DNA from 4 places in the Ornithinibacillus sp. 4-3 genome. Region 4 is predicted to be linked to each of the others. Evidence: riboswitches for the same ligand, from Rfam matches in the RefSeq annotation. Region 4 holds a riboswitch; each other region holds the start of a gene.
The links. Region 4 has a riboswitch for S-adenosylmethionine ahead of AB4Y30_RS15790 (ABC transporter substrate-binding protein). Riboswitches for the same ligand answer to the same signal wherever they lie in the genome.
Positions count from the first base shown of each region.

Region 1 (7,620 bases), 850 kb from region 4:
ACAGAAGCTGATTTAGCAGAAATGGCAAGAATTCGTTCTTCTTATGTTGAAAAAGCACAATATTATAAAGACCATACTAATCTTGGTAAGAAAGCATAAAAAAGAAGCGAGGAATTATAAATATAATTCCTCGCTACTCTTTTATTTTACAAACGCTTGTAATTGTTCTACTTTATCTGTTTTCTCCCAAGGAAATAACACATCATTTCTTCCAAAATGTCCATAAGCTGCTGTCTTTCTAAAGATTGGCTCACGTAAGTTCAACATATTGATAATTCCGGATGGACGTAAATCAAAATTTGCGCGCACTGCTTCTACTAATTTCGTTTCACTCACAACACCTGTTCCAAATGTTTGAATAGATATGGATACTGGTTCAGCAACTCCAATCGCATAAGCAAGTTGTACCTCACATACATCTGCTAGTTTGGCAGCAACAATATTTTTAGCAACATAACGTGCAGCATATGCAGCAGATCGATCTACTTTTGTAGAGTCTTTACCACTAAACGCTCCACCACCATGTCTTGCATATCCTCCGTATGTATCTACAATAATCTTTCTACCTGTTAAACCGACATCCCCTTGAGGGCCACCGATAACAAATCTTCCTGTAGGATTAATTAAATACTTTGTTTTCTGATCTAATAAATGACCTGGCACGATTGGGTTAATTACATACTCTATCATATCTTTTCTAATTTGTTCTGTTGTAATATCTTCATGATGTTGTGTAGAAATCACAATCGTATCTACACGAATAGGTTGATTATTATCATCATATTCAATTGTTACTTGCGTTTTCCCATCTGGACGCAAATAATCCAATGTTTCATCTTTACGGACATCTGCTAAACGTTTGGCTAATTGGTGAGAAAGAGAAATAGGAAGTGGCATTAATTCTTCTGTCTCATTACATGCAAAACCGAACATAAGCCCCTGATCACCTGCTCCAAGTTCTTCTTGTTCGCTCTCTGCTTCGTCTCCTCGAACTTCTAATGCTGTGTTTACTCCAGTTGCAATATCTGGTGATTGTTCATCAATTGCAGTTAATACTGCGCAAGTGTCTGAATCAAATCCATATTTTGCGCGTGTGTATCCAATCTCTTTTATTGTTCTTCTAACAATTGCTGGGATATCCACATAAATTTTTGTTGATATTTCTCCTGCAACTAATACGAGGCCTGTCGTTACTGTTGTTTCACATGCAACTCTAGCATATGGATCATGCTTTAAAATTTCATCTAAAATCGCATCTGAAATTTGGTCACTCATCTTATCAGGATGTCCTTCTGTAACAGACTCTGAAGTGAATAACCGACGATTTTCTAACATAATGAAGAAATCCTCCTTCTCTTTCTAAGCATCTTCTAGTCATTTGTTAGCATTCTTCTCTATTATTAACTAATTCCAAAAAGCTTTCATCATTTAACGAAATATATTATTTTAAAATACATCAAATAAAAAAAGCCCTTCCTACAAAACAGAGGAAAGGATTAGCCTTTCGCTCTTATTGTTCAAGGAGTATTCCTTGCAACAGGTTAGCACCTTTTCACTATCGTGTGATGGTTGCTGGGTTTCATCGGGTCTGTCCCTCCACCGTCTCAAAATAAGAGAGTATATGCTAAAAAATATCGTAACGAATTCACTTATAGATGTCAATATCTTTGTTCAGAAATTGAATAGACTAGTGAACCACCTATCCTCTATATAATTAAATAGGAAAGAACTTCAGTCGTGCTATATATATGTGTATAGATTATCTTTTTTATAAAAGTTAGGTTTTTTAAATAATTATTATCAAACTAAATTTCTAATTAGACCGAAGCTCCAAACTGTCGAATTTTCGCAGGTACTTTATAGTAAGGAAAATAGATTCTGTATTTCACTTTTCGAAAAGTTAAAAACATGTTATCGTATTAATGGTAATACATATATGTTACAGTTTTTTGATTTTACTTAAAAAACACGTGAATTAGTATAGACTATCTAGGTAGATTTGCTATACTAATAAACATCTAATTAGCGTTTTTAAAAGAACAAGTATTGAAACATTTTATACAAAATGAATAAAAAGGAAGGTATTGTTCATGAATTCATCTTTATTACAAGAGCTTATCTCACATAAGCAACTACAGAAAAATTTATCTGTAGCACAATTAACCGAAAAGTTGGTAGCACGCAAAGAAGGTGAATTATCTTCTACTGGCGCAATTTGTGCAACAACAGGTAAATACACTGGACGTTCTCCTAACGACAAGTTCGTTGTACGTGATGAAACTACTGAAAATCTTGTTGATTGGGGTAATGTAAATCAACCGACTGATGAAGCAACATTTGATAAATTACTTAATAAAGTAGTCGCATACTTAAAAGAAAAAGACGAGATTTTCCTATTCCAAGGTTTTGCTGGTGCAGATGAAGCGTACCGTTTGCCAATCCAAGTGTTTAATGAATATGCGTGGCATAATCTATTTGCTAAACAAATGTTTATTCGTCCAACAGAAGAAGAACTAGCTACATTAGAAGCGGAATTTACTATTGTTTCTGCTCCTACATTCAAAGCTGATCCAGCTGTAGATGGTACAAACTCTGAAGCTTTTATTTTAGTAAGCTTTAGCAAGCGTATTATTTTAATTGGTGGAACAGAATATGCTGGAGAAATGAAAAAGTCTATTTTCTCTGTAATGAACTATCTTCTACCACAACAAGATATTCTATCTATGCACTGCTCTGCTAACGTTGGTGAAGAAGGCGATGTTGCATTATTCTTTGGTCTATCTGGAACAGGGAAAACTACACTTTCAGCAGATCCAAACCGTAAATTAATTGGTGATGATGAGCATGCTTGGAGTCCTACAGGTGTATTTAACATTGAAGGCGGATGCTATGCGAAAACAATTAATTTAACAAGAGAAAATGAACCACAAATTTATGATGCCATTCGTTTTGGCTCTGTACTAGAAAACGTCGTTTTAGATAAAGATACTCGTGTAGCTGATTATGATGATGTCTCTTTAACAGAGAATACAAGAGCTGCATATCCATTAGAATATATTGATAATGCACTTTCACCAAGTGTTGCTGGACATCCAAAAGCGATTATCTTCTTAACAGCTGATGCTTCTGGTACCTTACCTCCAATTAGTAAGCTATCAAAGGATCAAGCAATGTATCATTTCTTAAGTGGATTTACAAGTAAGTTAGCTGGTACAGAACGTGGAGTTACTGAACCACAAGCAACTTTCTCTACTTGCTTTGGAGCTCCTTTCTTACCATTAGCACCTTCTGTTTATGCAGAAATGTTAGGTAAGAAAATTGATGAGCATAATGTTAGTGTATTCTTAGTAAATACTGGTTGGACTGGCGGTCCATATGGTGTTGGTAGCCGTATGAAACTTGCATATACACGTGGAATGATTCAAGCCGCTTTAACTGGTGAATTAGACAATGTTGCGACAGTTAAAGATGAGATTTTCGGATTAGAAATTCCTCAAGAAATTGCTGGAGTTCCTAGCGATGTATTAGTACCGAAAAACACATGGTCAGATCAAGATGCTTATGATAAAGAAGCAAAAGCATTAGCAGCGAAATTCCATGAAAACTTCGAGAAATTTACTGGAGTAAGTGAAAATATCAAACAAGCAGGACCTACTTTTACAGCGTAAAACAAAGTCGATCTCATTATGAGGTCGACTTTTTTATTCCCCTTTCCCCCAGCATAGATAATCTGATTAGCTTCGATTTATTGCGTTCGTCACTCGAATCATATTTTAACCTTATATTTTTACTACATAAGCGTGAAACACAGATCCTATTGTAAATCCCATTCTGCTTCTAAACACCTCTTTAGTTTTTCATCCTTTCTACCTGTTACAAAAGCCCAGAAAAGTAATCACATAATTTTTCAATGATGCATAGGCTATTTTGACATTACACTAATTTTGAAAGGGTAGAGTTGAATGAATAAAATTAAATATTTTGCCTTGTTTTCATGTATATTACTCGTGTTTCTGTCAGCGTGTAGTGATACAAATGAAAAAACATCCATCCAGTTAGGAGAAGTTACACGTTCTCTTTTCTATGCACCACAATACATTGCACTTGAAAAAGGTTTCTTTGAAGAAGAAGGTCTTGAAGTTGACTTACAGACTGTCTGGGGTGGAGACAAAACCATGACCGCATTATTATCAGATAGTATTGATATTGCGCTCGTTGGCTCCGAAACATCTATTTATGTTTATGCACAAGATTCCAAAGATCATGCTGTGAATTTTGCTCAACTCACCCAGACCGATGGAACGTTTTTAGTTGCCAAGGAACCTAAACCTAACTTTAGCTGGGAAGACCTAAAAGACAGCAAATTTCTTGGGCAACGTAAAGGTGGAATGCCACAAATGGTTGGAGAATTTGTTCTTAGAAAAAACGGTATTGATCCACATGCGGATTTAGAGTTATCTCAGAACATAGACTTTGCAAATATTCCAAGCGCCTTTGTCTCAGGTGATTATGAATATGTGCAGCTATTTGAACCTACAGCAAGCGTTATGGAAAAAGAAGGAGCTGGTTACACCATTGCTTCTTTTGGAGAAGAATCTGGGCGCTTACCTTATACCGTATTTATGGCCAAACAAAGCTTCTTAGAAAAGGATAGGGATGTTGCTTTGAGTTTTACACGTGCCATTTATAAAGCTCAACAATGGGTACAAGAAAACGATGCTGAAGAAATCGCTACATTACTTCAACCTTATTTTGAAGATACAGATTTAGAAATGCTCACATCATCAATGGAACGTTACAAAAATCAAGATTCATTTGCTACTGATCCTATTTTAGATGAAGAAGAATGGAACAATCTAAAGGACGTTATGGATCAGGCTGGTGAACTTCCAGACGAAGATGTTCCATATGATGATTTGGTCAATACAGAAATTGCAGAAGAAGTAATTAGTGAGTAACAGAGGGGTGAAAACGTTTGTCGTTTCTAACATTAGAAAAAATTTCCCATCATTACTTTTCAGATAAAAACTACACAAAAGCGCTAGATCATATATCATGCTCTATAAAAGAAGGAGAGTTCGTTTCCATACTTGGACCAAGTGGATGTGGGAAATCTACAGTCTTATCTATTATTGCAGGAATTATTCAACCGACAAAAGGTAAAGTCTTACTCAAAAACGAACCAATCAGCGAAACAAAATTAGCTATTGGTTATATGTTGCAGCAAGATTATTTATTTCCTTGGAAAACCATTATTGAGAACGTTATACTAGGGCCAAAAATAGCCAAAACACTCTCAAAGCAAACAGAAGAACAAGGGTTAAAATTATTAGAAGAAGTAGGACTTACAGATGTTGCAGAGGCCTATCCTGATTCTCTCTCAGGAGGCATGCGACAACGTGCTTCATTAGTTCGAACCTTAATCACGAACCCAGAAATATTGCTTTTAGATGAACCGTTCTCTGCTCTTGACTATTTAACAAAATTAAAGCTTGAAAATTTAGTTTCTAAACTATTAAAAACATATAATAAAACAGCGGTTCTCGTCACACATGACATTGGTGAGGCGATTTCAATGAGCGATCGAATCATTTTAATGGATTCAGGTCCAGGGACAATTGCTAATGTTTTTGAAGTACCAATCGAATTACGTGAGGAAACTCCCTTTTTGGTCAGAAGACATCCAAAATACCAAGGACTATTTGATAAAATCTGGACAGAGCTTAACAAAAACGAAGAAATGTCTTCTACGAAGGTGAGGCAAGAGCAGCATGTCACAGAAAACGGATCATGAGTTTTTTAGAGCTTATCAAAAAGAAATAAAACGGGAGAAAAAACTTGTGTTCACCTGGCAAGTTGTTATCCTCATCAGTTTTTTCTTATTATGGGAGATCGCTAGCCGATTGACGTGGGTTGATCCTTTAATCTTTAGTTCACCCTACAAAGTCTTTCAATTACTACAAGAAAAATTTCTAGATGGCTCCATCTTACCTCATATTCAAATTACACTTTTAGAAACCGTTGCAGGTTTTATTATCGGAACACTAGTAGGAATCATTTTTGCATCTTTATTATGGTCTTCTAATCGCTTATCCAAAATATCAGACCCTTATCTCGTTGTATTAAATGCCATGCCTAAAGTTGCCATTGGTCCAATCTTAATCGTAGCTTTAGGTCCTGGATATGTATCCATTATCGCAATGGGTGCAATTATTTCTGTAATCATTACAACGCTTGTTGTCTATTCTGGTTTTAGAGAAGTTGATCCAAACTATATCAAAGTACTCAGAAGCTTTGGGGCATCCAGATGGCAATGTTTCAAGGAAGCTATATTTCCTGCTACATTACCTGTTATGATTTCCACATTAAAAGTGAATGTAGGTCTTTCTTGGGTTGGGGTAATTGTAGGAGAATTTCTTGTTTCTAAAAATGGCCTAGGATATCTCATTATCTACGGATTTCAAGTATTTGACTTTACACTTGTGATGTCAAGTCTTATTCTAATTGCCATTGTAGCTGCTATCATGTATAAGCTTGTTGAAAAAATAGAAGGTTGGCTTATTAAACACACTTCGTCCTAAGCCAAAGATGTTCTTATCAAAAATCCTTATATTTAAGCATTCCAATCATGGAAAAATATAATCGCCTATTCCGAAAATAGGCGATTATTCGTACCGTTTAAGAATATAATCTAAGCTTTTTGTTAAAACATCATCTTTCATAATAAAACTATATTTTTTATTTTTGCGGACATTTTCAGGAATAGAATTTAATAAAACCGGACCATTTGTTTCAAAATATCCATCTTGCACTTTTAATTCATTCACTTTTGCAAAATACACATTTTTAATGACATGATCGTTTTTTCCAGCAACATAATACTGAGCAATGTAAGTTATTTTTTCTACTACTCCACCAGTCTCTTCCATTACTTCACGAATAGCCGCTTCTTCGGCAGATTCGCCAGCTTCTACCTTACCTCCTGGAAACTCTACTCCTCTTTCCTTATGCTCTGTTAATAACCATTGATTTTGATATCGACAAATTACCCATACATGCTTTGGTTCTTTAGAAAATGGTTGATCATCAAAAGACAGCGTTACTTCATTTTGATAATAATCAGTAAATATATGCATATTATTTCAACTACCTTTTTCAATGACTTGTCTTTATGCTTTAGAACACTTTTGTTTGGTCCTTCTACCGTAAACTATCGTCCTTTAATACACCATATCATATTATTTAGCACTTGACTAAACATCTGAAGTCATTGATTATCTTACTACAAAAAAATAAAATATCATTGATATAAATTACTCCGAAAATATACTTCACTTAGCTGATAAGTATATTTTCGGAGCTTATGTTTTTCATTATTCGAGGCGTGCATCTCCTAATACGCCTAAGGAACGTATTTCTTCCTTCGTTGTTTCATCACCTAATTGATATATCATTTGATAAGCTTCCGTAAAACTTTCATCATGAAGGTCATTAGCACTATCTTCATGATAAGGTTTAAATGGAATATGTGCTCGAATGTAAGTTTGCATATCTGCTCCATTCATTTTATCCAGCTTTGCACGAAGTAATGAAATATCACCTTCTGTAGCATAAATCACA
Region 1 covers NZ_CP162599.1:2,395,576-2,403,195, forward strand. The annotation lists gene AB4Y30_RS11755 (gamma carbonic anhydrase family protein) at 1-99, shown strand, start outside; gene metK (methionine adenosyltransferase) at 142-1,335, opposite strand; SAM riboswitch class I at 1,508-1,616, opposite strand; gene pckA (phosphoenolpyruvate carboxykinase (ATP)) at 2,091-3,668, shown strand; gene AB4Y30_RS11770 (ABC transporter substrate-binding protein) at 3,963-4,958, shown strand; gene AB4Y30_RS11775 (ABC transporter ATP-binding protein) at 4,976-5,794, shown strand; gene AB4Y30_RS11780 (ABC transporter permease) at 5,772-6,581, shown strand; gene ytkD (RNA deprotection pyrophosphohydrolase) at 6,666-7,136, opposite strand; gene AB4Y30_RS11790 (hydrolase) at 7,374-7,620, opposite strand, start outside.
Region 1: linked by a shared signal. The riboswitch ahead of metK (methionine adenosyltransferase) and the one ahead of AB4Y30_RS15790 (ABC transporter substrate-binding protein) in region 4 are both predicted to bind S-adenosylmethionine.

Region 2 (7,620 bases), 1.6 Mb from region 4:
ATGCTATCTTCTTCCCTTTTAGAAAAGCTATTTTTTCTGAGTATGTTTCTAGCGGTTTTTGTTGAAATAATTCAAACATAATTGGCCAAAAGTGATTACGTGGGTTACCATAGTACTCCTGTTTTTCCAAAGATTTCACACTAGGCATAGATCCAAGAATAAGTACGCGTGGATTTTTCGGCAATACAGCTGGAAAAGAATGGATTCTCTGCATGATATAGTTTCCTCTCTCATTTCTAGTTAAAATTATCGTAAAATAATTCACTTCTATAAATCAAGTTTGCGCTATAATAGATTTACTTCATTATTAGATTAGACAGGAATTCTTTGAAATTCGCTATCCAATATAGAATATTACTGCAAGGAGACGGAAGATGAGAGCTATTTTTATCGGTATTTTATCTGCTTTATTTTTCTCAGTAACATTTATTTTGAATCGCATGATGGATCTTGAAGGGGGAAGCTGGATTTGGAGTGCATCCCTAAGATTTTTCTTCATGCTACCAATGTTATTATTGATTGTTGGCTATCAAAAAAATATTAAACCTGTGTTGGCACATTTAAGGCGATATCCTACACAGTGGATTCTTTGGAGCACTGTAGGTTTTGGGCTATTTTATGCACCATTAACCTTTGCCTCAAGCTTTGGGCCAGGTTGGCTTGTTGCTGCTACATTTCAATTAACCATTATTGCTGGTTCTCTATTAGTACCATTTATTAATAAAAGTGGTTCAAAACGGATACCTATGCAAAGCATATGGATTTCCGTCGTTATCATTTTAGGTATATTTATTATGCAAATTGAACATGCGTCCTCTGTTTCTTGGGTTCATATGATGCTTTGTGTCATTCCACTGCTTATCTCGGCATTTGCCTATCCACTAGGAAATCGAAAGATGATGCAAATCTCTAACGGAGAATTAACAACCTTTCAACGTATTTTAGGAATGACTATTGCCAGTATGCCGTTTTGGATTATTTTATCTGTTTATGGACTTTTAACTGAAGATTTACCAACTGCTAGTCAAGTCGGTCAAACTTTCATCGTGGCAATTTCTTCTGGAGTTATTGCGACCGGATTATTCTTTTATGCAACGGAGCTCGTGAAAAATGATAATCAGAAATTAGCTGGTGTCGAAGCGACACAATCTGGAGAAGTATTATTTGCTTTAATTGGCGAGCTTATCTTATTAAGCGCCCCACTTCCAGCTGTGGCTTCCTTTATTGGTATGGCACTCGTGATTTTAGGAATGGTTTTACATAGTATTAGTTCTTCGAAAAAGGTTCCAGTTCAAAAGAAAAGAAGCGCATCTATTTCTTAGCGCTTCTTTTCCTATTCCTCTCCTACAGCTTTTCTCATTACTTGTTTCACTCTATGTTTTTCTCTATCTCGTACAAAAAAAGCAAGAATAAATGCGATAAAAGTAATCGCTGTTGCAGCATAGAATGAAACATTTACTCCATGAATAAAAGCTTCTGTATTACTTTCAGCAACATCACCAATAATAAAGCGCGATGTCATCATGCTCACTAATAATGCGGTCCCTATAGAAGCTCCCACCTGTCGCATCGTATTATTCATCGCTGTGCCATGTGGAATCAAATGTCTTGGTAATTGATTTATACCTGCCGTTGTTGCAGGCATTAGGATCATGGATAATCCTAGCATACGAATCGTAAATACCACTGTTAAATAGGTAAGGGTCGTATCTGCACTTAGATTGGTAAATAGTAATGTAGTTATCGTAGTAATTCCTAAACCAATGATAAGTAGCCAACGAGCTCCAATATGGTCAAAGATTCTCCCTACAATTGGTGATAAGAAACCCATTAATAATGCCCCAGGTAACATCATCATTCCTGCATCTAGTGCAGTAAAGCTTGCCATGTTTTGCATATAGATAGGTAAAATAGTCTCTGAAGAAATCAATCCCATAAAACCAACCATGCCAATGACGGTTGTGATTCGAAAGGTTTTATTTTGAAAAACTCGAAATTCTAGAACTGGTTGTTTGAGTATAAACTGTCTGCGGATAAAGAATCCAAGAGAAATAAACCCTAAAATAATTACACCAAATGTGACATAATTAAATTGTTCATTACTACCAATCGTACTAAAGCCAAATAACAACCCTCCAAATCCAATAGTAGATAGTGCAATCGAGATAAAATCGACCTTTGGAAAAGTACGGGTAATTACATTTTTCAAAACAAAATAAGCAAAAATTATATCAATAATAACTAATGGCAGTACAATTAAGAATAAAAATCTCCAATGAATAAATTCAATCAGCCAACCAGCAATCACAGGAGCAAGTGCTGGAGCAAAAGAAATAACTAATCCAACTGTACCCATAATTGTCCCTCTTCGTTCGATAGGAAAAATCATGATTAATACCGTCATCATTAATGGCATTAAAATCCCCGCACCAATTGCTTGAATAATCCTACCAAACATCAGTATCGGAAAGTTCAGTGCAATTGCACAAATCACTGTTCCGATAAAAAAGACACACATGGAAGTCATAAATAATTTCCTTGTTGTAAATGTCTCCATTAGAAAAGCAGTAATTGGAATCATAATTCCATTGACCAGCATAAAAACAGTCGTTAGCCATTGCACTGTGTTTTCTGTTAAGTCAAGATCAAGCATAATTTGAGGTGTAGCGGTCAGTAAAAGGGTCTGATTTAACAAAGACAAGAAAGAACCTGCTATAAGTACGAGAACAATTGGTAATTTACTTCGTGTAGAACGTTGTTGGATTGGAATCTTGTCCAAAAATAATTTCCCTCCCACCTTTTTAAAGCGCTTTCAAAAAGCCATATTAAAAAAACTAGAAGATTTCTAGTTTTTCTTTGACTAAATTCAATCCTATTATGTAATCAAACAATTATGTATGAAACGCTTATTTTTCTATAGTTTTTTACCTACAAAAAAACCAGCTTCCTATATTCTTTTCTTAAGAAGGAACTGGTCAAATCATTTATTTTTTAGGTTAAGCCACGATTGCCGTAACAAAAAATAAAAAGTTTTAAACCACCACTTCGCTAAGTGGGTGTTTGCAGAAGCCTTCCTGTCGTCCCCTACACATTGAGGGCTTGACATTTCAACTTCGATTAAAACTCCCTATTCCAATTATAGAGGTTAAAACTTAGAATTATCACGTACACCGTAGCCTATATGTATATGATAGCGATGAATACCTCATAATGCAAGGAAAAATTCTTTCCATCTTATACCTAAAATAAAGTACTGAGATCTAAACAGCAATTGACGAATTGGAGATTCCTTGTAAAATGATGATAGAGATAAAACAAAATTGCAATCAACAGGAGCTTCTATATTTCTCCTATAGATCGTAATGAACATACAGAAATAGAATATAGGAAATGGGGACTACTATGATTTACTACATTGCAGCATATTTATTAAAAATTATTTTAACTATTTTTAGACCATTAAAAGTACATCAAAAAGAAAAGCTACCACAGGATGGCGGCTATATCATTGCTTGTACACATACAGGTTGGGTGGATATTTTATGGTTAGGTGTCTCAATTTTACCAACCAAAATTAACTACATGGCAAAAGTTGAGTTATTCCAAAAGCCTGCGCTTAAATGGTTAATGGGGAAATTAAAGGCTTTTCCAGTCAATCGTGAAAATCCAGGACCAAGCTCTATTAAAATCCCACGTAAATTATTAAAAGATGGAGAAATCGTCGGGATTTTCCCAAGTGGTACAAGAACAACAGAGGAAGTTCCATTAAAAAAAGGTGCCGTTACCATTGCAACACATTCCAAAGCTCCAATTGTTCCAGCAGCATATGTTGGACCAAATAACTTTAGTGACTTATTTAAATTTAGAAAACCACATCTTATTTTTGGAGACCCGATCACACTTGATCCTGACCTTCCTAAAAAAGAAGCTATTGATAAAATGATGGACGATCTAAACAAAGCATTAATTGATTTACAAAATCGCATTAAATAAAAAGCAGGGATTGTTGAAGGTTTTATTTTTCAACAATCCCTATTTTCATTTATGGACGATCAATCACTTTATTTTCTAATGTTCCAATATTTTCTATTTCTAGTGTAACTATGTCTCCAGCTTGGAGGAATTGAGGTGGCTTCATAGCTACTCCTACCCCATCTGGAGTACCTGTCATAATAATATCTCCAGGCTCTAATGTTACTAAATGTGAGATGAATTCCATTAAAAATGGCACATCAAAAATAAGTTTATTCGTATTTGAATCTTGACGCTTCTCACCATTTACATAAGAACGAACATTTAAATTAGCAGGATCAGATAATTCATCTGCGCTAACTACCCATGGACCAATCGGTGAAGTACGGTCAATTGCTTTTCCTTGTAACCATTGTGGTGTACGCTTTTGTAAATCACGAGCAGTTGTGTCATTTCCAATGGTATATCCAGCAATATAAGCAAAAGCATCTTCTTTCTTCACTTCTCTTGCTTCTTTTCCAACTACAATACATAATTCTACTTCATAATCTAATTTTTCTGTTTGTGGTGTTTTTTCAATAGCATCTTCAGGTCCAATTAAGGATGTAGCGTATTTTGTAAATAATACTGGAAATTCCGGTACATCACTTTCCATTTCTGCGGCATGTTCAATATAATTTCGCCCGATACAGATAATTTTACGTGGTTCAGGAATTGGTGTTTCTAAAGTTACTTTTTCTCTATCTAGTGAAATAACATCTGATTTATCTACCTGTAAAGAATATTCATAAGCAGCTTTTGCTTTATCAAAAGCTGGCTGTCCAATTCGATAAAAAGCATTGGGACATGCTGGTAATTCCTTGTCAATTTCTTCTATTGCTGATAAATTCTCTTCTGCAAACATCGCTAGACGATAGCTTTCCTGAAGGTCAACTACTTTGTTTTCTACGATAAACCCCATACGAGCTGAGCTTTGGTTTGCTTTTGCCTTATAACTAACAAGCTTCATGTAATACTCTCTCCCTCTATGTAAATTCTGTTCTGCATTAAATATAACATATTTTCCGTATTTTCATACATCAATTCATGTCAGAAAAGTCAATTTTGAATGCTCTTCCCTATTACAAGTTATTTAATAATTTCCAATCTAAAATCACCTTCCAAATATTAGTTGACATTTTTTTTCAAATAAAGTAATGTTAGAGCAACAATTAAATCATTATATTTCTTATCAAGAGAGATGGAGGGACTGGCCCTGCGATATCTCGGCAACAGACTTTTATAAGTACTGTGCCAAATCCAGTAGCATAATGCTTGAAGATAAGAAGAGAATAATCTAGTGCGCTGATTAAAGACCTCTTCTACTTTCAAGAAGAGGTCTTTTTATTTTCTACCATTAGCACTGGAATAAATTTTTGAGAGGAGGAATGTCTTATGACAAACATAGAAACCAAATTAGTTCAAATTGGAAACAAAAGCGACGATAAAACAGGCGCCATCAATCCGCCCATTTATTTATCCACTGCTTATGAACACAAAGGCATTGGACTATCTACAGGCTACGATTATACTCGTACGAAAAACCCTACCCGTACAATTTTAGAAGAAGGTATTGCAAGCCTTGAATCTGGTGATGCAGGATTTGCCTGTAGTTCCGGAATGGCTGCTATTCAACTTGTATTAACTTTATTTCACTCTGGTGATGAGTTAATTGCAATTGAAGATATTTATGGTGGTACATTCCGTATTTTCGATCAATATAGGGATGCATATAACATTCATACAACTTATTCTACATTTACAGATTTAACAGAAACCGAAGCATTGATTAATGAAAATACAAAGGCATTATTTATCGAATCTCCTACAAATCCAATCATGCATGAAATCGATATTGAAGCGGCTAATAAATTAGCTAAAAAACATAATCTCTTACTCATTGTTGACAATACTTTTTTAACTCCTTATATCCAGCGTCCAATTGAATTGGGGGCAGATATTGTAATCCATAGCGCTACAAAATATATTGGTGGCCATAATGATGTGCTTGGAGGATTAGTCGTATCTAAAGGGAAAGAGCTTTCCGAAAAGCTCGCTATGTTCCATAACACAGCTGGTGCTGTATTGTCTCCATTCGATTCATGGTTAATGATACGCGGTTTAAAAACGCTTCATCTTCGCATGAAACAACATGATGCAAATGCGAAGGAAGTTGCTAAATATCTAGAATCAGAACCAGAAATTGTTACAGATGTTTTATATGCTGGAAAAGGTGGAATGTTATCCTTTCGTTTGAAGAAAACAGAATGGGTGGATCCTTTTTTACAGAATATCCAGCTGATAACATTTGCAGAAAGTCTTGGTGGTGTAGAAAGTTTCATTACATATCCAACGACACAAACACATGCAGATATGCCAGTTGAAGAAAGAGAACGTCGTGGTATTTGTGATCGTTTACTTCGTTTTTCAGTTGGCGTAGAAGAAGCAGCCGACATCATTGCAGATCTAAAACAAGTATTTAATAAAATTAAAAATATTTAAGGGGAGAATTATAATATGACTAAAATTCCATTTCGCGCAGACCATGTAGGAAGTTTACTACGCCCTGAAAGAATCCATCAAGCAAGAAAAGATGTTAAGGAAGGAAATCTTTCAGCAGAAGAATTATACATTATTGAAACAGAAGAAATTACAAAAATTGTAGACAAGCAAATTGAAGTTGGTTTACAAGCGGTTACAGATGGGGAATTCAGAAGAAGATTCTGGCATACAGACTTTTTGGAGCATCTAAATGGTATTGAAGGATATGTTCCAGACGAAGGTTACCAATTCGCTGGTGGTGAAGAAACAGAAAGATATAACGTTCGCAACGTTGGTAAGGTTTCATTTAATCCTGATCATCCACATGTTAAGGATTTCAAATTATTTAATGAGATTGTTGGTGGACGTGCTGTTGCTAAACAAACAATTCCAAGCCCAAACCAGCTATTTAATGCAGGTATTATTGATGAATCTATCTATCCAGATATCGAAGAATATGCAAATGATGTGATACAAGCATATAAAGATGCACTCCAAGCATTTTACGATGCAGGATGCCGCTATCTACAATTAGATGATGTATATATCGCAGGTCTCTCTTCTCCTGACATTCCATTTAACGATGGAAAATATGATAGAGATTATTTAATTGATTTAGCACTTCGCGTTATCAATAGAGTGCTTGATGATAAACCAGAAGATTTATATATTACAACACATCTTTGCCGTGGTAATTACCGTTCTAACTATGCATTCTCAGGAAGCTATGATCTCATTGCACCTACCCTACTTGCTAAAGAAAAAGTAGATGGCTTCTTCTTAGAATATGATGATGAGCGCGCTGGAACATTTGAACCTTTAAAACATGTACCAAAAGTTGGTCCTAGAGTAGTACTTGGTGTATTCACATCTAAACATGGAGAGCTTGAGGATAAGGATGAGATTATTGCTCGCATTAAGGAAGCTTCTAATTATATTCCATTTGAGCAAATCTGTATTAGTCCACAATGTGGATTTGCATCTACACACCATGGAAATAAATTAACAGAAGAAGATCAGTGGAAGAAATTAAAATATATTGTTGATATTGCCAACGAAGTTTGGAGT
Region 2 covers NZ_CP162599.1:1,106,882-1,114,501, reverse strand. The annotation lists gene AB4Y30_RS05440 (DNA-deoxyinosine glycosylase) at 1-214, opposite strand, end outside; gene AB4Y30_RS05435 (multidrug resistance efflux transporter family protein) at 375-1,322, shown strand; gene AB4Y30_RS05430 (MDR family MFS transporter) at 1,334-2,779, opposite strand; RNA gene ssrS (6S RNA) at 2,995-3,182, opposite strand; gene AB4Y30_RS05420 (lysophospholipid acyltransferase family protein) at 3,403-3,993, shown strand; gene AB4Y30_RS05415 (fumarylacetoacetate hydrolase family protein) at 4,043-4,981, opposite strand; SAM riboswitch class I at 5,198-5,299, shown strand; gene AB4Y30_RS05410 (methionine biosynthesis PLP-dependent protein) at 5,407-6,513, shown strand; gene AB4Y30_RS05405 (5-methyltetrahydropteroyltriglutamate--homocysteine S-methyltransferase) at 6,529-7,620, shown strand, end outside.
Region 2: linked by a shared signal. The riboswitch ahead of AB4Y30_RS05410 (methionine biosynthesis PLP-dependent protein) and the one ahead of AB4Y30_RS15790 (ABC transporter substrate-binding protein) in region 4 are both predicted to bind S-adenosylmethionine.

Region 3 (7,620 bases), 790 kb from region 4:
GTGATGTTTCAATAGAGATAACGTCAGCATCTAAGTCATCGATACATTCGAAAATATCCTCGAAATTAGAGTAGCACATATGTGTATGAATTTGTGTTTCAGGCTTCGCAGTAGCTGTTGCTAAACGGAAAGAATAAGCGGAAACCTCTAGATAATCATCCCATTTTGCTTGATCTAATGGTAATCCCTCACGTAAAGCTGGTTCATCTACTTGAATAATTTGAATACCGCTTTCTTCAAGTGCTTCAATTTCCTTTTGTAGTGCTAAAGCGATTTGTTTCATAATTTCATATCGAGGTGTTGCATCATGAACAAATGACCAGTTTAAGATAGTAACAGGTCCTGTCAGCATACCTTTAACTAAACGATCAGTTAGAGATTGTGCATAGACACTTTCTTTTACTGTGATTGGTTTTTCCCATGCAACATCTCCAATGATTAGAGGTGGCTTCACGCAACGAGAACCGTATGATTGTACCCAACCATATTCTGTAACAGTAAATCCAATGAATTTTTCTCCGAAATACTCAACCATATCATTACGTTCAAATTCTCCATGAACAAGTACATCAATATCAATATCTTCTTGGATTTTAATCCAACGTTCAATTTGTGAATTAACAAATGCTTCGTATTGTGCATCAGTAATTTCACCTTTACGCCATTTTGTTCTTGTTCCACGTACTTCAGGAGTTTGTGGAAGGCTTCCAATTGTTGTTGTTGGTAATAAAGGTAATTGGAATTTTTCTTGTTGTAATGCTAGACGTTCTTTAGCTGGTTTAGAACGAACAGCAGAAGCTTCTGTTAAATTCTTAATTTCTTCATGTACTTTATCATTTGAACGATGTGTTTCTTTTACTAGCTGTAGTGCTTTAGCAACTTCATCTAATTCTGTTTGGATTGTTTCTTTTCCTTCATTTAATCCTTTTGTTAATAATGCAATTTCTTTTAGCTTTTGATCAGCAAAGGATAGTCCACCTAAAGTAATTGCATCTAATTTTTTCTCTAAGTTCTTTGTTACTGGAACATGTAGTAAAGAACTAGATGGTTGAACAATTAAATTTTCTTCTTTCACAAATTGTTTAATAGAATCAAGTACTGTTAAAGTTTGATTTAAGTCATTTCTCCAAACATTACGTCCATCAATAACACCAGCAGCAAGCACTTTGCCTTGAGGAAAGCCATATTGTTTTAATAAATCTAACGATTCTCCATGTACAAAGTCAAGTCCGAATCCAGCAACTGGGAGTTTTGTAATACGCTCATAGTGAGATACTTTTTCGAAATAAGTTTGGAAGATAATATTAATTCCTGCTACTTCTTTAGCGAATGCTGCAAACACTTTTTCAGCAGCTTCAACATATTCTACAGGAGCATTTGTAGAGAAAATAGGCTCATCAATTTGTACCCATTTTGCACCAGCCTCCGCTAACTCTTTAAGAATTTGTACATAATGAGGTGTGAATGCATCTACAATTTCTTGGAAATCTTTTGCGTCATAGCCTTTAGATAGAGCTACATATGTAACTGGCCCAAGGATAACTGGCTTACCATCGATTCCTAATTCTTCTTTTGCTTCTTTATAAGCAGTTAAAGCTCTGTTTTCAACTAATGCTGGTTTGGCATCATTTAGCTCAGGACGAATATAGTGGTAATTTGTGTTAAACCATTTTGTCATTTCTGAAGCAACCGCATTATCTACTCCACGAGCAATCGCATAGTATGTATCAATGTCTACTTTTCCACCATCATAATCATAACGGCTCGGTACAATACCAAAAGTAGCTGAAGTATCTAGCACATGGTCATATAGTGAGAATTCACCAACTGGGATCAGATCAATACCAGCATCCTTTTGCTTCTTTAAATTGTTAATACGGATATCTTTAGTACGCTTTAATAATTCAGCTTGATCGATATCGCCATTCCAATAGCTTTCAAGTGCTCTTTTCCATTCTCTTAATTCACCGATTCTTGGATAACCTAGATTAGAACTTTTTACTTTTGTCATGATAATTCCTCCTAATATTTAAGAAATTTGCTGAGTTTTTGATTTTTTTTCATTAATATAATTTATCAATTCAACGATAATGTCATATCGCATGAAAGGGGTGATTAAATAAACTCCATTAAAATACTTTAATGCTTCATCAATTAATTCTTTGGAAATAGCGATACTTTTTTTGGTAGAAGCTTCTCTATCACCAGCAACATTACTCATCCGTTCACGAATTTCATCAGAAAGCTTAATTCCTGGAACCTCATGATGTAAGAATTCAGCATTCTTAGATGATGTGATTGGCATGATACCAACAAATATTGGGGTATCAATATGGGACGTGGCATCACTTAATTGTTTGAATTTCTCCATATGATAAATAGGCTGTGTGAGAATGTAATCTGCACCACTATTTATTTTTCTCTCCATACGCTGTACTGCTTTTTCAATATTAGCTACATTTGGGTTAAATGCTCCTGCAATGGAGAAGTTAGTAGCTTCTCTTAAAGAGTTTCCTAAGAATGAAATACCTTCATTTCCTTTTTTGATTAACTCTATTAATTTGAAGGAATTTACATCGAAAACAGAGGTTGCTCCAGGGAAGTCACCAATTTTTGTCGGGTCACCTGTAATAACAAGCATCTCATCTATTCCTAATGTGTGTAGACCTAATACGTGGGATTGTAATCCGATTAAATTACGATCACGACAAGTGAGATGTACTAATGGTTTAATTCCTTCTTTTTGCAGGAGAGAAGCGATAGCTACATTGCTAATTCTAGGTGAGGCTAATGAATTATCAGCAACTGTAATTGCATCAGCACCGGCTTCTTTTAATGCTTTTGCACCTTCTATATATTCAGTAACATCTAAATGCTTTGGTGAATCTAATTCCACGATGATTGTTGTTCTTTCTTTTGCCAATTCTGAAATTGTTTTTTTATCTGATTTTTTCTGGCGCTTAATGATAATTTCTTCAATTGGAATTACTTTTTTCTCGGTAATTGGTTTTCGAGATTTAATCCCTTCCGCCATTTTTTGAATATGTTGTGGAGTAGTTCCACAGCAACCGCCAATCAGTCTTACTCCTTGTTCACGAAATTCATTTGCAGTAGTAGCAAAGTAGTCTGGCTCATTTTCATAATAGAGCACGCCATCTCGGTAAGCAGGCAAGCTTGCATTTGGATAAGCAGCTAATAGCGCATGCTTTAGTAAAGGAACTGATTCAAGAGAGCTTACCATTTGTGCAGGCCCTAGCCGGCAATTGACACCAACCACGTCAGCCCCAATATCTTCTAGACGTTTTAATCCATCTTTTAGATGTAAGCCATTTTCAAGAATTCCCGGTTCATGCATCGATACGTTTGCGATAATTGGAAGGTTTGTTTCTTCGCGAGCGATTTCTAAGACGATGCTCAGTTCATCGAAATTATAATAAGTTTCTAGTAAAATTCCATCTACTCCAGATAGTAACAAACTGTATAATTGCTCTTTAAAGCTTCGCTTAATCTCTTCTTCGGATTCTTCAAATTGTGAACCGTGGATACCACCAATCGTCCCAAGAATATGTGCCTTACCTTTACTAGCATTTTTTGCAAGGTTTACAGCTGCTTCATTTATTTTCTTTACTTTTTCTTCTAAGCCATACTGAGCTAACTTAATGTAGTTTGCACCATATGTATTGGTTTGAATTACTTCTGCTCCAGCGTTAATATATGCTTCATGGACAAGTTGAACTTGTTCAGCACTGGTTAAGTTTAATTCTTCAAAACAGGTTTTTACTCCATGTGAGTATAAGACTGTTCCCATGGCACCATCAGCAATTAAAATTCTTTCTTTCAAACTATCTAACAAACTCATCTCATATTCACCTCAATCTTTATTGGAATATTTCGTTTTATTTGACTATTAATGATCCAGTTATTAATAGTCGTCGCCGTAGATTTTCATATGAAATTTTATTTTTGAAAATCTAGTTTGCCATCTTTATTAAGATGAAATATAGCAATGCCTAGAGTGTGAATGATTTTCTTTTAAAAAGATTTTTGCGAGTCTTAAACAAATAAAAAAACCCTCTTCTTTAATTAGACTATAAGAAGAGGGTTTGCTATCTATTTTCATCACTCTTCTTATCTTTCAGGCATTATGCTTGCTGGAATTGGCACAGTACTTTAAAAGTCTGTTGCCGAGGCTTCAAAGGGCCAGTCCCTCCACCTCTCTGGATAAGAATTTAATTTTTATTATTAAATTTGTTTTCACTTTACATGGGACTTTGAAACTTGTCAACTATCTTTTTAAAAAAATAATCAAAGAAAGCTCCTAATCTCTAGTGCCTGTAGGTGATATGGATTAAAAAATATTTTTTCTCTTTGTAATTATCCAAAATTAAAACGCTTACAATTTTATTTTCTAAAAGTGCTTAGCATGTTAACATAGAAAAAAGGGTATTTAAAATATAAATGAACTAGCGTGGGAGGAGAGAACAATGAGTCAACAATTAGTTGAGTATGCAAGAACAGGTGATATAGAAAATCTGAAAAATTTATTAAAAGAAGATGTTGATGTGAACATCCGTGATGCAGAAGGTAGAACCGCTGTATTAGAAGCTACACGTTATAATTATCCAAAGATTGTAGATATATTAATTCAACATGGGGCAGATGTAAATATTCAAGACTTATATCGAAATAATGTACTTCTCCATGCAGGTGCAGCTGGTTATTTAGAAATTGTAAAGCTAGCAATAGCGGCTGGTGCTAATACGAAACTGACTAATCGATATGGAGGAATTGCTATCATTCCTGCAGCAGAAAGAGCACATGTAGAGGTCATTGAAGAATTATTAACTTATTCAGATTCTGATGTCAATCATATTAATAATTTACATTGGACTGCATTAATGGAGGCAGTAATTCTTGGTGATGGTGGAGTACGCCATCAAAAAGCAGTAGAAGTGTTATTAAAGCATGGGGCAGATCCTAATATTGCTGATCGAGATGGTATAACTCCATTGCAGCATGCGGAGCAGCTTGGCTACACGGAAATTGCTTTGCTACTGAAAGCTGCCGATGCTTAAAGGAGTGAATCTATTGTTAAAAGAAAAATGGTTGCAGGAAGCAATTAAGTTGGCACAGGATAATGAAACATCAAAAAATGGATCTCCTTTTGGAGCAGTGGTAGTAAAGGATGGAGTTATTGTAGGAAGAGGGGTTAATCAAGTAAAGCGCACGCACGATCCATCACAGCATGCAGAGTTACAAGCTGTGATACACGCATGTCAATCTTTACAAACCACGGATCTTACAGGCTGTGAAATTTATGCAAGCACAGAGCCATGTCCAATGTGCTTGAGTGCGATTTATTTTACTAAAATAGATGCAGTATACTTTGCGGAAATCAGTACAGAAAGTCAAGATTATGTGTATCATCAACTTTCACTGCCGAGACAAGAGCGCGATATACATATGGAGCAGTTGTTAGAGAAAAACTAAATATTGGAGGAATATGAATGAACACTACTTATTGGTTAACAAATACAAGGCTTGAAACAAGCTATTATAAAGAAAATGATATGATTACAGCTACTAATACGGAATTTTTTCATCTACTGATTGAGGACGGAAAAATCACTGATATTGTTCCAGCTTCTGAGCAGTTAACAGATGAGCTACCGAAGAAGGATGCAAAACAGCTCTTAGCTCTACCATCATTTGTTGAAAAACATTGTCATCTTGATAAGACATTGCTTGGGGACCAATGGAGAGCAGTAAAGCCTGTTAAAAATATTTTAGAAAGAGTAGTAATTGAGAAAACGACATTGCCTACTTTAAAAACGACTACACAGGAACGTGCAGAAAATTTACTAGGAAGATTTGTCAAATACGGGGTTACACATGTGCGTACACATGCAGATATCTATCCAGAAGTAGGTTTAGAGAATTTAGAAGAAATTAAAAAGGCATTCCAAACATTCTCAGGGAAAATTGAACCAGAAATTGTCGGCTTTGCACAGCATGGTTTTTTAAAAGCAAATACAAGAGAATTGATTCAAGAATCTACTAAACATGGTGTGGATTATATCGGCAGTGTCGATCCAGCTACTGTGGATAATGATATTGAAACTTCTTTACAAGTGTTAGTTGACATAGCGGTAGAAGGAAATGTCGGAATTGATTTACATATACATGATCCTAATGAATTAGGAGCTTTCACGATTAAACGTTTAGCTGAATTAACGATTGAAGCAGGTTTACAAGGAAAGGTTGCGGTAAGTCATGCGTTTGGAATTGGTGATATCTCTCGCACGGCACTTGATGAGATGATTCCTTTGTTAAAAGAGGCGGGAATGACCTTTATTTCTAGTGTTCCAATTGACCGTAAATTCCCACCACTTGAATATTTACGTGAACAAGGTATCAACACGGCAGTTTGCTGCGATAATATATTTGATTCATGGTCTCCATTTAATAATGGTGATATTTTAGAACGTTTGGAAAGGTTAGCACAGCTCAAGCAATGGAAGGATGAGTATTCCTTAAGCCAGTCTATTTATTTTATTACTGGAGGAATTACTCCACTTAATCAACTAGGAGAGCAAGTATGGCCTAAAGTTGGCGATGCTGCAAATATCGTTTTAGTTGATGCAACATGTACAGCGGAAACTGTAGCAAGAAGAGCAGAAAGAAAAGCAACTATTTATAAAGGCAATTTCTCATTCGATAATATTTAAAATCTAATTTAGATTGAGGCTGGGACAAAAGAAAAAACTAAGCTTGAAATCCGAACAATATTTAACTGAAGCAAAGCATATTTCCGAAATGGATATTTGCGCAATTTATGTTCGGAATTAGCTAAGTAATAAACTCTTTTGTCCCAGCCCTTTTTAGTTTGCAAAGAAATATATCATTATCAAATAGATTAAATTTTGAGTGCTCCTATGTTTTCTCTTCTTTTATGTTTGTCATTACTGATTTTTTTCCTGTGTTAACGTATGATAGAAGTAGAGAACACTGGATTTAAAGGAGCATTCGTATGCGCGAAAATATCCATTTATTTTATACAAATGATTTACATAGCCATTTTGAACATTGGGCACGTATTGTTCATTTTTTCAAGGAAAATAAAACAAAAATTGTTAATCGAAAAGAATCCTGCTTTTTATTTGATATTGGAGATCATATGGACAGAGTTTCCCCGATTGCTGAAGCATTTATGGGAAAGGCAAATGTTGAGTTATTAAATGCGGCAGAATATGATGTAGTTACACTTGGGAATAATGAGGGAATTACTTTATCACATGATGATCTATACCATTTGTATGATGATGCGAATTTTTCAGTGGTGTGTAGTAATATGCATAATTTGATTGATGAGCAACCCCCTTGGCTCAAAATTTCTACACAGCTAATATCAGAAAATGGAGTTCGAATTGCAGTTCTAGGTTTAACAGCTCCATATAGTGCTTATTATCAGTTATTGGGCTGGCAAGTGGATTTTCCTCAAGAAACATTAGAGCGACATTTAGCTGTAGTGAAAAAAGATGCTGATATTATCATTTTGCTGTCTCATTTAGGATTAAATGAAGATAGACAAATTGCCATGAATCATTCAGAGATTGATAT
Region 3 covers NZ_CP162599.1:2,450,427-2,458,046, reverse strand. The annotation lists gene metE (5-methyltetrahydropteroyltriglutamate--homocysteine S-methyltransferase) at 1-2,011, opposite strand, end outside; gene AB4Y30_RS12075 (bifunctional homocysteine S-methyltransferase/methylenetetrahydrofolate reductase) at 2,030-3,859, opposite strand; SAM riboswitch class I at 4,126-4,228, opposite strand; gene AB4Y30_RS12070 (ankyrin repeat domain-containing protein) at 4,485-5,075, shown strand; gene AB4Y30_RS12065 (nucleoside deaminase) at 5,089-5,490, shown strand; gene AB4Y30_RS12060 (amidohydrolase) at 5,508-6,728, shown strand; gene AB4Y30_RS12055 (bifunctional UDP-sugar hydrolase/5'-nucleotidase) at 7,031-7,620, shown strand, end outside.
Region 3: linked by a shared signal. The riboswitch ahead of AB4Y30_RS12075 (bifunctional homocysteine S-methyltransferase/methylenetetrahydrofolate reductase) and the one ahead of AB4Y30_RS15790 (ABC transporter substrate-binding protein) in region 4 are both predicted to bind S-adenosylmethionine.

Region 4 (7,620 bases):
TGTATCATCTAAATTCCCAATAACAGTTGCCCAATCATACACATCTAATTTTACATTGAAGCCAGCTGCTTCTAGCTGAGACTGTGTTACAATTGCCGCATTGTAATGGTAATCATAATCACGTGTAACCATTAAAACAATTTCTTCTCCATTATATCCTGCTTCTGCTAATAATTCTTTTGCACGCTCCGGGTTGTTCTGATTATAGGAGTCTGCACCAGCAGCCGTCGCCCAGCTCACTTGATCTGCACTTAAGAAACCATTGTCTAATGAATACATAGCTTCATTCACAAAGCTTGCTTGCATGATTTCTTCCATATTTAAAGCAGCATTCACCGCTTGACGCATTTTTTCATCTGCCATAAAACCTTCAATTTTATTATAAATTAAAGTATGCGTCCCTGAAGAACCTGGATAGATAGTTAAATCCGAATTATTATTTAATTGCTCATAACTATCATATGCCATATTGTCCGCAATATCATATTCCCCAGTTTGAATTCCTGCTAAACGAGTGGAATCATCCGGAACAAAATAGTAGTATAAATCATCCACTAGTACTTCACGTTTCCCTACCATCCCACTCGGTTCACCTTCAGGAGACACATATTCTTCAAATTTTGTTAATTTAATATATTGATCTTGTTTCCATTCATCAAACTGAAACGGCCCCGTACCTACATACTCTTCTACACCTTCTGCTGGCGCAGCCTCAATAATTTCTTTTGGCATAATTGGCGTATATTGCCCGCGCCCTAATCCTGCAATAATATCTAGTAAATCAGCCATTGGTTCTTCCATTTCGATAACTACTGTATATTCATCTTCCTCTTTAAAAGCATTTTCTTCTAAGATGTCTTTAATTGGTGAACGATCTAACCATCTGTTCATGGAAGCTACTACATCTTCTGCTTTCATTTCTTTTCCATTATGGAACTTCACACCTTGACGTAAATGGAATGTATATGTAGTTCCATCTTCGCTTCGATCAATCTTTTCTGCTAATAATGGCTTTGCTTCTAAATTCTCATCTAAAGCAACAAGTGATTCAAAAATATTTCTACTGATTTCCATTGAAACAATAGCAGTTGTTACATGCCCATCTAATGTCGGTGGTTGGGCATTAACCGCAATCTTTAATTCTCCACCTTGCTCTGCTGTTTCATTCACTTTATTTGAATCTTCATTGTTTTCATCTTTTGTTGTATTAGCGTCATTATCACTACATGCTACAACAAATAAAGAAAGTAGAAATAAAACAACTATTGCTTTAATTGCTTTCTTCCCCATTTTCTTAACTCCCCCTATTTTAATCTTGATCTATAAAAAGTATAAAAATTCCGAATTTTATATCCGGATTTTTTATATTCATCTAACGACTATAGATCTTTCCTTTGTTTAGAGCTTGGAAAAAGCCCCTATTCATCTTAAGCAATCGAATGATGCTTGTCAAATGAATAAGGGCTTTTATTCCATGCTTATTCTTTGTTCACTTTTATTCTATAGTTACGTTCCAGAAAATCGGTCCGGAAAATGCTTCAATTCCTTCTACATTCTTTTGAGAAGCGTATAATCCATGATATGCACCTAAAGTGGATACAGGTAGTAGCTCTTCCCATGCATATAACTGTAAATCATCCCAAATTTCTTTTGCTTCTTCAATTGTTGGTGCTAACTCCAGGGCGCGCATTTGCTCATGTACATGTTCATCTTCAATTCCTGCTGCCCATGTTGGACTTAACCCTAAAAATTGTGGTGGGGTACTAACTGTTGAGAAGCCCATAATATATAAATCCCATGTGTCTGCTTCATATTGGCGACTATTGATCGTTGGCCAATCCACAATTTCCAACTTCACATTTACACCAATTCTGGTTAATTGCTCTTGAATTACTACTGCCGTATTATAATGATGATCATAATCTCTTGTCGATAACAGGCGAAGTTCTTCCCCTTGGTAATCACTTTCTGCTAGTAATTCTTTTGCTTTTTCCTGATTATTGATATTGTAATATTCTTTACCAGCATCACTCTTCCAAGTAACCAAATTATCATCCATATAACCTGATTTTAATGTGTAAAGATCTGGATTTGGAAATGCTGCATTCATTATTTCTTCAGAGTCAATTGCTGTATTTAATGCCTGACGTAGTTTGAAGTCACTTACAGGCCCTTCTATTGTATTAAAGATTAAAAATTGCTCACCACTTGCTGTAATGTGTGCGTTTAGGTTTTCATCATTTGTAACTAATTCATAGCTATCATATGGAATACCATATGCAAAATCATATTCTCCAGATTGAAGACCAGCTAAACGAGTTGATGTATCAGGTACGATGTAAAAGTAAATATCATCTATTAATGCTTCTTTTTTCCCTGATAACCCATCCGCTTCTTTATCTACTGCTTGATACTCATCATATTTTGTGAAATGGATATATTGATCTTGTTTCCAGTCTTCAAATTTATAAGGTCCTGTTCCGATATATTCATTTACAAAGTCTTCACCAGCGTCCTCAACTACTTCTTTTGGCATAATTGCTGGAGCCTGCTTTGATGTAGCAATCGTATCTAATGTCAGTGAAGATGCTTCTTTAAGCTCTAAAACAACTGTATAATCATCTTCTGCTGTCCATGTTGCATCGCCAAAAATAGAACCTGTAATAGTTGATTTGGTTAACCATCTTTCCATAGAAGCAATAACATCTTCAGCAGTCATTTCTTTGCCATTATGGAATTTAATACCTTCTCTTAATTTAAATACATATGTTTTATTATCCTCTGTTTCAACAGATTCTGCTAACATTGGAACTGGCTTAAATTCTGCATCTGTTGTTAAAAGTGTTTCAAATATCAGTCTAGAAGTATCTCTGCCTGATGTTGATGTATTTGCCGGCTGATCTAAGTTAGGCGGTTGAGCATCTAATGCAATACGTAATCTATTTTCTGCAGCTTCTTCTTGGTTTGCTGCTTCACCTGAATCTTTTTCATTATCACTATCTGAATGACTATCCTTACTTTGTCCACATCCTACAGCAATAATTGCTACTGCAAGTAAAATAAAAAATAAACCTTTTCTAAATAAATTCATGTCTTATCCCTCCCGATTTATACCTAGAATTCACATTTGTTTACTAGGTTTTAAAGCTATGTAAAGCTTGATTTTACTGCTAATCCCTTTTCTGGAAGTCAAGAAAAGCGTAGAGCGCCCGTTTAAAAACGTAGAGATTGGAGTGGCACAACCGAGATAAAGGAAACACGGTGAGGTCACGAACCGATGTTGACTTATTGTAGGGCGTGACGCGAAATCTCTTAGTTTTTGGCGCTCGGAGCTAGACAGCGCTATCTCCGAATAAGAATTAATTTGTGCAAAACTTTATACCTTCTTACTCAACTAAAAAACCTCTTCCATCAAAGGAAGAGGCTATATCATGATAAATTATCCGCGCTCTTCCTTATCTTTCAAGCTTATTTGCTTGCTGGAATTGGCACCTTATCGAATACTTCTTAATTATTCGATGGTTGCTGCAGGATCGTAGGACCAGTTCCTCCCCTGACTCTTGATAAGGAATTATCTTTTTAAATTGTGAATTAATCATATATGAAGTCTATTATTATTGTCAAGCACTTAAATAATAGAATCATTTTTCTGAAAACTAATACCTATTCCCCAATTGTTACATTCCAAAAAATTGGACCTGAGAAGGTAATGATTCCTTCAACTTTATTACTTGATGCATATAAGCTATTATAACTTCCAAATGTCGTAACAGGCAGAAGCTCTTCCCATGCATAGCGTTGTAAATCTTCCCATATTTCTTGAGCTTCTTCTGTTGTCGGCGCTGTTTCTATAGCTTTCATATCTTCTACAACTTTCTCATCATTGACTCCACCAGCCCAAGTTGGACTTAATCCAAGGAATTGTGGTGGTGTACTTACCGTTGAGAAAGAAATTACATAGGCATCAAATGCATCAGTATCATCTTTAAGCTGTGTCACCGTTGGCCAATCATAAATTTCTAATGTCGCATTTATTCCAATTTGAGATAATTGATCATGGATGACAACTGCTGCATTATAATGATGATCATAATCACGAGTCGCTAAGATTTTAAATTCTTCGCCGTTGTAATCCATATCTTCCAACATCTGTTTTGCCTTTTCTGGATCATTGATATTATGATATTCCTCTCCAGCATCACTTGCCCAACTGACGATGTCTTCGTCCATATAACTGGAATGTAACCAAAACAGGTCTTCATTCGGATAAGCTGCCATCATAATTTCTTCAATATCTAGCGCTGTATTAATTACTTCACGCATTCTAACATCAGCAGCTGGCCCCTTCTCTTTGTTATAAGCTAATAATTGTACTCCAGTTACATCAAGATGAGTATTTATATTTTCATCACGATTAACTTGTTCATAGCTGTCATAAGGAACACCATAAGCAAAGTCGTATTCCCCTGTTTGTAAACCAGCTATACGTGTAGAGGCATCTGTAACAATATAGAAGTAAATATCATCCACTAAAGCCTCTTTCTTTCCAGCTAAACCATCTGCTGGCTCCTCTAAAGCACTATAATCATCAAATTTTGTAAAATGAATATATTGATCTTGTCTCCATTCTACAAATTGATAAGGGCCTGTTCCAATATATTCTGAAACCCCTTCAGCTGTCGCCGCTTCAACAACTTCTTTGGGCATAATTGCTGCTGCCTGTTTAGAAGATGCAATGGTATCTAAGGTCAGTGATGATGACTCCACTAATTCTAATACAACAGTGTAATTATCCTCCGCAGTCCAAGTTGCACCTTCAAAAATAGTTCCTGTAATTGCTGATTTCTCTAACCATCTTTCCATCGATGCAATCACATCTTCTGCAATCATTTCCTTACCATTATGAAATAAAACCCCTTCTCTTAGATGAAATACATAGGTCTTATTATCATCAGTCTCAACAGATTCTGCTAACATCGGAACAGCAGCATAATTGGAATCTGTTGTTAAAAGTGTTTCAAACATAAGTCTAGCTGTATCTCGAATTGCAGTTGGGGCAGCTGTCGGTTGATCCAAAGTTGGTGGTTGCCCATCTAGCGCAATTTTTAATACACTACCAGTATTTGCTTCATCATTGCTTGTTTCATCTGATTTATTTCCATCTACCTCTGATTCATTAGAGCTACAGCCTATAATAAAAAACACAATAGATGCTAGCATGACTAAGAATAGACTGCGTTTGGAAAATTTCATATTTGTACCCTCCTGTTGTCTTCAAAACTCATTATTCACATTAGTAAACTATGAATTAAAATTAAAAAATAAAATCGATCTCTAAACGAACGATTTAAAAGCCTATTTAATGATAAGAGCTGTGGCGGGGAATAAACTATAGACAATCCTAATCATTCCGCCACCGACAACTATTTTATTTTTTCTTAGATAGGAAAATATAAAAATTGTGCAATTAATGCTTATTCAAAGATAGCACTGTCTAACTTTGCACTTTTCTTATTATTCTACTAGCTTTGTATTCCAAAGAAATCCACCTTCGAATTCAGAGAAATCAACTACTTTATCTGTAGTAACAATGACATTACTATATTGTCCAAGGATAGAAATTGGTAAATAGTCTGCCCAGGCAAATTCTTGCAGTTCATCCCAATGCGACTTCGCTTCTTCCTGGTCTACTGCATCCTTAATGCCTGCTAGTAATTCATCAATTTTAGGATGTTCTGGCCAACCTACCCAATCATAGTTCAAGAATAATAAGCTTGAAGGGGTGACAGGAGTAGCAGTTCCATTAATATGCAAATCCCATAATTCTGGATCCTGGCGCATTTCTAATACGGTTGGCCAATCATAAAGCTCTAATTCCACATTGATTCCTACTTGTTCTAGTTGCTCCTGTAAAACGACAGATGCATTATAAATAAATTCGTAATCACGTGAAGTTAGGAGCGTGATTGGTTCTCCATTATAATCCGATTCTTCTAGTAACTGTTTTGCTTTCTCTGGATCAGCTTGATTATAGAACTCACTTCCATTATCGCTATACCAATTCGTTCGATCCTTCGTCATATATCCAGAATCAATTTCAAAAAGATCTTCATGCACGAATCCAGCCTGCATTATATCATCGGAATTAATCGCCGCATTGAGTGCATGCCTAAATTTCTGATCAGTCGCCGGTCCTTCCTTTTTGTTATACGACAGAATAAGGCTACCAAAATGGTAAGGACGGGTACTTAGTGCTTCATCTTGTAAAAGTTGCTCATATTGATCATTCGAAACATCATACACAATATCAAATTCTCCAGTTTGTAAACCGGCAAAGGTTGTGCTTGGATCCGGTACAATCATAAAATAAACATTGTTGATAAAGGCTTCTTTTTTACCACTAAACCCATCTGCAGGTGCATCTACTGCCACATAATCCTCAAACTTTTCTAAATGGATATACTGATCCTGACGCCACTCTTTAAACTGAAAAGGTCCGGTACCAATATACTCTGTGACTCCACTTGCTTCTGCTGTATCAACTATTTCTTTAGGCATGATCGCAGGAAATTGTACATGATCAGCCATAATTTCCAACACATCTGCAATCGGAGTTTCTAATTTTAAGAGAACCGTATAAGGATCCCCTTCTTCAAATACTGCGCCTTCTAATAATTTTCCACCTGCCGAGATGTCTAACCAACGATTCATCGATGCGACAACATCCTCAGCAACCATCTCTTTCCCATTATGAAATAACACACCTTCTCTTAAATGAAAGGTGTATGTCAGCCTATCATCACTTTGGTCAATTGTGTCTGCCAGCATGGGTACAGGTTGATACTCGGCATTTAATGTCACAAGCGTTTCAAAAATATTTCGAGCTACATGCGATGTTTTCGTCGCTGTGGACATCGGGGGATCAAGTGTTGGTGGCTGGATACTTATCGATACCCTAAGCTCCTCACTTTCACCGCTACCAGTATCCTCACCATTCGCTTGATTTGATTCATTCTCTGTACTTTGACAAGCGGCTAAAACCAACATCATAATCAACAGGCCAAGTACAGATTTAAACCTTGAAACTACCATTCTATAATTCCTCCTTGCAAACATCATTTTCATAAATTACATGAAACCTCATCTTTTCTATTCTTCTATTGTCACATTCCAAAACAACGGTCCAAGTGGCGATTCCAAACCTTGTACCTTATCACTTATCCCATACAATGTACTTGTTCCACCTAAATTAATAACCGGTAAGTAATCCCAGTTATACGCTTGTAAGTCTTCCCAAATTTCTCTTGATTCTTCAATGCTCGCTGCATTTTCAATCTCTTTTATTTGATCTGTAATATAATTATCTGCAATTCCACCTGCCCATGTCGGGCTCAATGATAAGAGCTGTGGCGGAGTACTGACCATAGATAATCCTAATGGGAAAATATCCCATAATGTAGGATCCGCTTGGCGCTCTGTCTTTGTTGGCCAGTCAAATACTTCTAATTTTGTATTCATTCCGATTCTCTGAAGCTGCTCTTCCAGTACTACAGCCATTGTATACATATATTCATAATCACGTGTTGCCATTATTTTAATTTCTTCACCATCATACCCAGC
Region 4 covers NZ_CP162599.1:3,242,807-3,250,426, forward strand. The annotation lists gene AB4Y30_RS15785 (ABC transporter substrate-binding protein) at 1-1,290, opposite strand, end outside; gene AB4Y30_RS15790 (ABC transporter substrate-binding protein) at 1,496-3,091, opposite strand; SAM riboswitch class I at 3,453-3,570, opposite strand; gene AB4Y30_RS15795 (ABC transporter substrate-binding protein) at 3,664-5,253, opposite strand; gene AB4Y30_RS15800 (ABC transporter substrate-binding protein) at 5,515-7,092, opposite strand; gene AB4Y30_RS15805 (ABC transporter substrate-binding protein) at 7,150-7,620, opposite strand, start outside.